Regions from separate parts of the Paenibacillus sp. FSL H8-0175 genome, predicted to be linked through region 2. Evidence: riboswitches for the same ligand, from Rfam matches in the RefSeq annotation. Region 2 holds a riboswitch; the other holds the start of a gene.
What was found. A riboswitch is a leader RNA that binds a small molecule or an ion and turns the genes downstream of it on or off. The one in region 2 is predicted to bind preQ1.
Positions count from the first base shown of each region.

Region 1 (3,421 bases), 2.4 Mb from region 2:
TCTGTACTTGCTGAGATTTGCTGTGTAGCCGCAGATACGGATTGGATGCTGTGATTGATGCTTTGGATAAGAATCAGGAGGTGATTAAAGGCATCACCTGCTTCTGCTACTTTGCCGACTCCAGAGGCAACCTCAGAATTCACGTGGTTCATCTCGGTAACGGAGCGACTCATATCTTCTTGAAGCCCAAGTAGGAAGTCACGGATCTGTTCGTTTGCGTTACGGGATTGTTCAGACAGCTTGCGTACTTCTCCTGCAACAACAGCAAAGCCGCGTCCATGCTCTCCTGCGCGTGCAGCTTCAATTGAAGCATTCAGCGACAGCATTTGGATCTGTTTCGTAATTTCAGTAATACTGTGAACGACTTCTCCGATCATTACTGAACGCTCATTCATGATTTGTAATTGATCCAGCGACTGTAGGGAAGCACGTTCAACCTGGCGCATTTGCAGCACAGCGCTTTGAGCAATTTCATTACCGCCACTTGCTTCAGCGGAAGCCTCACTGATTTGCTCCGTGACTTCATTCGCTGCTGAGGCAATACTTTGAATGCCTAAATTGATTTCTTCCATTGCTCTCGAGTTATCTGATGCACTGCTAGCGATAGTCGTACTACCTTTGCCGATTTCTACTACCGATGAGCTGGAGTGTTCCGCCATATCATTGAGAACCTCAACACGTTCTTTTAAAGAGTTGGAATCCGCAACGACAGTATTAGAGGTTACCAGTACATGTCCAATCATTTCTTTCAGGCGTTGGGTCATCGCTTGGAAGCTTACGGACAACTGTGCAACTTCGTCATTTCCTTTAACTGATAATTCTTCGGTGAAATCTCCCTCTGCGAGCCGGGCACTATAAGCTGCCAGTTTTGAGATTGGACGTGTTATACGCACACTCATGAACCATGCACCAGTTAGGCCGATGATCAACGTCAGAAGTGTGATTCCGGCACTTGTCCATAGAATACTGTCTGTTTTTTCTTGAATGAAGCTTACGTCACTGCTTACACCGATAACCATCGTACTTCCGGGAATACCGATATAAGCTGTTTTATGTATACCATGTGCGTCGCTATATGTATCGCTTAGTCCAGTTTTTCCTTTAGAGGCTTGTTGCATTGCAGAGGATACGGTGACACTTTCTGCCCGTTGCAATTTTGCATCGTGATCTGCGGATAGAATCTCAGCTTCTTTCCCTTTCAGATTGACCAGAAAAATGGTTTCCACTCCATGTTGTTTCCTCTTTTCCTGAAAATAGAACTCGAGATTGGTGGCAGACTGATCGTTCTTATTTAGGGTTTGCTGGGCGTGCATTACGTTGAGATTCTTATATACGTCCTGAGCAGCGGCAGTAAGGATTTTGTTAATCTGCGGCATAACATAGCTGTTGAAGATACTGATAGAGATAAAATAGAAGCTGGTGCTTAACAAAAGAGACGTGAGCAACAGAACAACAAATAATAAACGCGTAAATTTGCGACTGATCGAATGCTTGATACGAAACATATCGTTCTCTCCTTTTTTTATGGACGGTGAGGTCATTTCTTTTTTGGTCTTCACTAGATACTCCATGCCAACTGCTGGAAATTGGCGACCCGAGATATATTCCATAGTTATGTCATATTTCTACTAAATGGATCGGGAATAAGGTGTTTGATACTATTCTATAGAATTAACCTCTGGATGAATAGTGAAAGTTTTGTCCTATAGAGCATTTTTTTCTGAAAAAAATGAATTATTGCTGACTATTTTAGATAATTGGCGAAAAAAAAGAAATGGAACTACCAATTTCATATAAAAATATTATTTTTATGGATTGTTAAGCGCTATTGTGATAGAGTATTAATGTTTTGTTCCGAAAATTTAATATTGTAAGCCGCGGTTCGTAACCATCCCGCGTAAACAAAACTAGGAGGAATTTCAGTAATATGTTTAATTTGCTGTGGGGAGTTTTATTTGTTATTGTCAATTTTGCTTTTTTTCTACTCTGTTACCGCTTGTTCGGGAAAAGTGGAATGTACGCCTGGGTAGGTATTGCTACTGTAATTGCTAACATTCAGGTAGCTAAGACGATTGCTATGCCATTTGATATTGTGATGACACTCGGAAATACGATGTATGTCACTTTATATATGACCAGCGATTTACTTAATGAGAAGTACGGAAGAGCGGAAGCACGTAAAGCGGTCTGGTTTGGTTTCTTCACCTTGCTTATGACTACAGTCATTATGCAGATGGTACTAGTATTTAAGCCGCAGGAGACCGATATCGCTCAGTCTTCTTTGGAGACGATTTTTGGGCTGATGCCTCGACTAGCTTTGGGTAGTCTTACTGCTTACTTCATTAGTCAGTTCCTAGATGTTCGGTTGTACTCTTGGATTCGGAAATATTACAGCACCTCAAGTCAGCTGTGGATTCGTTCCAACGGTAGTACGATGATTAGCTCCTTTGTGGATACACTTATTTTCTGTACCATTGCGTTTGCGGGCTTGTATGACTGGAATGTATGGCTTGAAATTTTGCTTACGACTTATCTAGCGAAGTTCTTACTAACCGCAGTAAGCACACCTATCTTATATATCGCCCGAACCTTTACTTTTGCTGAAGAGGGTTCACCATCATCCGTTCAAAAGAAGGACTAAACAACAATACAGCCAGCGCGTACCGATCATAATCGATGCGTGCTGGCTGTTTTTTCGTTGTAAGATGGACTTAATAGTTACATGAAAGATGTGTACATAAAAATAATATAAAGCTAAAATAAGCTATCGTAGCAATTCTAGCGGGTTAGTTTAACAGGAGCGCCGGCGATGGCGCTTATCACATATCCTTTAGTTTGGGCTGGACTTGCGGGGCAGTCCGATTGAAGAGAATGTATATAATCGGTAGTCACAGAAAATACGAACAGGTGTGATCTAGGATGAATCTAGTAGTTCCTATACTGCGTCATGCAGCACAGCAGCCCGACAGCATTGCCTTAACCCATGACCAAGCAAGTCATACCTATGCCACATTAGTAAAAACGATGCGGAGAATCGCGAATGGCTTACAGCAAAAGGGTCTGAGGCATGACAAAATCGCGATTTTATCTACGAATCGTATTGAATTTGTTGAGGTTTTTTTGGGGGCGATTTATGCGGGCTGTGTTCCCATTCCCTTAGATCCCAAGTGGAGTGCTAATGAACTGCAGGTTATTATAGAGCAGTGCCAGCCGACAATGATTTTTGCCGAGCCGGAAGCCGCAAAGAATCTGACCTTCAAGGATCAAATGATCCAAACATTGACCTTCTCAAATGAACGAACAGGTTCCTATGATCAGTGGCTGGCTGCCCTGAAGCCGGAGGCTGAGTTGGATGAGACGAATGAATTATTATTTATTGGCTTTACGTCAGGCACAACCGGATTGCCCAAAGGTTATATGC
Region 1 is NZ_CP150299.1:1,429,950-1,433,370, forward strand. It holds gene MHH46_RS06245 (methyl-accepting chemotaxis protein) at 1-1,610, opposite strand, end outside; PreQ1 riboswitch class I at 1,872-1,917, shown strand; gene MHH46_RS06250 (queuosine precursor transporter) at 1,928-2,641, shown strand; gene MHH46_RS06255 (AMP-binding protein) at 2,920-3,421, shown strand, end outside.
Region 1: another riboswitch for preQ1. It lies ahead of MHH46_RS06250 (queuosine precursor transporter); the one in region 2 lies ahead of queF (preQ(1) synthase).

Region 2 (3,421 bases):
ATAGTTGGACCGAACATTTCAATTACAGGAATCTTACTCACAGTCACAGCCTCCATACAAACGGTAGGATGGCCCTTCATCCGGAACATCTTCAGCCAGCACCTCTGCCCAAGAGGTTGGAGTCTCCCATAGCTTTACCGAGTACAAAGGCAACCCTGCTTGCTTAAGCTTGTAGGCAATATATGAAGACATATTCTCTACTGTGGTGCGGAAAGACAACAAGGCTACTTTGGAGCCCGTATTCGTTAACGTCTCTAACACAGGTTCATTTCCCATGGCAAGAAAAGCGTGATCTAAACGATCTACAAGGCTTTGTTGTACTGTCATTTTGATATCGCTGAAATCAATGACGAAGCCTTCATCCGAGTGGCCTTCCGCGGCCATAGGTTTGCCCTTAAGCACTACTTCGAGCTTATAAGTATGTCCGTGCAGGTTGCTGCATTTCCCTTTGTGTCCCACTAACTGGTGTGCCGCATCGAACGTAAATATTTTGCAGACTGAAACCTCGTTAAGCATTAAGAACCGGCCTCCATTCTCTCCGCCTCATATTGCTCAAGACCACGCTGACGCAATAGACAGGCTGGACAAGTACCGCAGCCACTGCCAATAATACCGTTGTAACAGGTCAGTGTGTGTTCGCGAACATAATCAAAATACCCAAGTTCATCGGCCATTTTCCACGTTTCTTTTTTATCCAGCCACATTAGGGGAGTGTGGATCGCAAACTCATAGTCCATAGATAAGTTCAGCGTAACATTCAATGATTTCACAAAAACATCACGGCAGTCCGGATAACCGCTAAAGTCCGTTTGGCAAACCCCAGTGACGATATGGGAGTACCCCAGTTGTTTAGCTAATATTGCGGCAAAAGATAAAAACAACAAATTCCGTCCATCAACGAAAGTACTTGGAAGCTCATCTCCTTCACCAGCCACGATATCTATATCCTGACGGGTAAGTGCATTGGGTGCCAGCTGATTGAGCAGCCCCAGATCAAGAATATGCTGTTTTACATTAAACTTAGCTGCTATCTCTGTTGCAACTTCGATTTCAGCCGCATGACGTTGATTATAGTTGAAAGTAACTACCTGCACTTCCTCATACTGCTGCAATGCCCAAACCAGGCAAGTGGTGCTATCTTGTCCGCCGCTGAATACGACGAGTGCTTTTTTGTTCATATGAATCTCTCCTTATCACAAGTTGGAATTTAGCGGTTGTCCACTTTTTCTGGATAGAGGTCGTGATTGATTAAGCGGTGTTCCGCCATCGCCTCATACTTCGTACCCGGTCTTCCATAGTTGCAATAAGGATCAATTGAAATGCCTCCGCGCGGAGTGAACTTGCCCCATACCTCAATGTAACGCGGATCCATCAGTGAGATCAGATCATTCATAATAATGTTGACACAGTCCTCATGGAAATCACCATGGTTGCGGAAGCTAAACAGATACAGCTTTAATGATTTGGATTCCACCATTTTTTGTTCAGGAATATACGAAATATACAGCGTGGCAAAATCCGGCTGACCCGTTACAGGACACAAGCTAGTGAACTCAGGGCAGTTGAATTTAACAAAATAATCACGCCCGGGATGTTTGTTATCAAACACCTCCAGAATGTCTGGATCATAACCAAACTTGTACTGTGTTCCCTGATTACCAAGCAAAGTAACTTCTTGCATTTCCTCTTTCAATCTTCCTTCTGACACGACAAAAAACCCCTCTCTTTTCCTTCGGCCTTGGCCGGTAATGGAAAGAAGAACGAGATTTCGAAAACTTGGCTCCACTAAGAAGAAACGGAAGCAACGTCCGGATAAAGGACAGCAACCGCTTGTACTGTTTAATATATTCTTAGTTTTTTATAGAGGGAGTTCGCGAACCTCTCCTGCACAACTTTAGCGCAGACTTCTTCTTAAAGCATATTGCGTCTTGAACTATACCATGGGTAGCCCGCTCCTGACAAGTTCTACTCTTTACTGTTACCTTATATAGATCAGCAAATAACTCCAGATTAACGTGGATAGACCTGCGTATGTAGAGATTAGGAAGCTCAAAAACCACGGCAATTTGATCGCGGATTTCTTTTTAATTACATGAACTATTCATATGGTTAATTAAGATGTGGCAAAAAAAAGGATTCAAATCCTAAGAAAGGGGTAACTTATTCATAATAATCTTCGAGCTAAGGGTGGGAGCATTTTATGGAACAAAGTATACAGCAGCTTATGGATTGGCTTAACAATCATTTGAATGAAACAATCGCTATTGAAAAGAAAGAACTTCGTGATTTGGATAAAGTTCATTTCAATTTAGAGTCCGTAGATTTCCGGAGTGCAGATGACGTAATTGATGAATATCTTGGAAGTGCACTGATATTAAGAGGTTTCGGCAGCACACTTAACGCCGATGGTGAACTGGTATCCCTGCCACAATCCACTTATGATTTAGCTGTTGAAGGTCTTCAAATCGTAGACTTAGCCGACCGCAAGGCAGAAATAACTACGGACAGAGCTAATTACACCCTTTCAGTAGATTAAACGAACATGATTATGATAAGCAAAAAGAGCCCACAGCGATCTGCGGGCTCTTTTTGCTTATCATTTATTCTTCTCCAATGATCTCCACTTCAGTTTCAAGCTCTACACCGAATTTATCCTTCACAGTCGCTCTTACATGGTGGATTAGCCCGATGTAATCACTGGCTGTTGCATTATCTGCATTCACAATAAATCCCGCATGCTTCTTGGATACCTCAGCACCGCCGATTCTTGTACCCTGTAAGCCGCTCTCTTGAATTAACTGTCCTGCAAAACGGCCTGGAGGCCGCTTAAATACACTCCCACAGGATGGATACTCAAGCGGTTGCTTCGATTCACGTAAATATGTTAGTTCATCCATTTTTGCCTTGATCGTTAAAACATCACCGGAAGTCATAGCAAATTTGGCCTCAAGTACAATATACTCACCGCTTGCGAATACACTTTTTCTGTATCCCCATTGCAGCTCATCTCCTTGCAGAGTTACCAATTGCCCGTTCTTATTTATAGCTAGTGCACTATGCAGGACATCTTTGATCTCACCGCCATAAGCACCTGCGTTCATATAGAGCGCTCCACCAACTGTTCCTGGAATGCCACAGGCGAACTCAAGACCCGTAAGCTCCTTATCAAGCGCATATCTGGAAACATCAATTATTTTGGCACCACATTGCGCATATAAGAGATTGTCGCGAATTCCCATTTCGGTCAGTCCTGCCGTTTGCAGAACGATTCCACGTACCCCTCCATCACGGATAATCACATTGGAGCCATTCCCAAGTACCGTAAGGGTTATCCCATTTTGTTCTGCATATGTAACAATCTTTTGAATTTCATCATAAGTAGCTGGTGCAGCCAAAATATCAGCTTTTCCGCCCATTTTAG
Region 2 is NZ_CP150299.1:3,833,947-3,837,367, forward strand. It holds gene queE (7-carboxy-7-deazaguanine synthase QueE) at 1-41, opposite strand, end outside; gene MHH46_RS17015 (6-carboxytetrahydropterin synthase) at 34-516, opposite strand; gene queC (7-cyano-7-deazaguanine synthase QueC) at 516-1,178, opposite strand; gene queF (preQ(1) synthase) at 1,208-1,681, opposite strand; PreQ1 riboswitch class I at 1,845-1,888, opposite strand; gene MHH46_RS17030 (hypothetical protein) at 2,201-2,536, shown strand; gene murB (UDP-N-acetylmuramate dehydrogenase) at 2,601-3,421, opposite strand, start outside.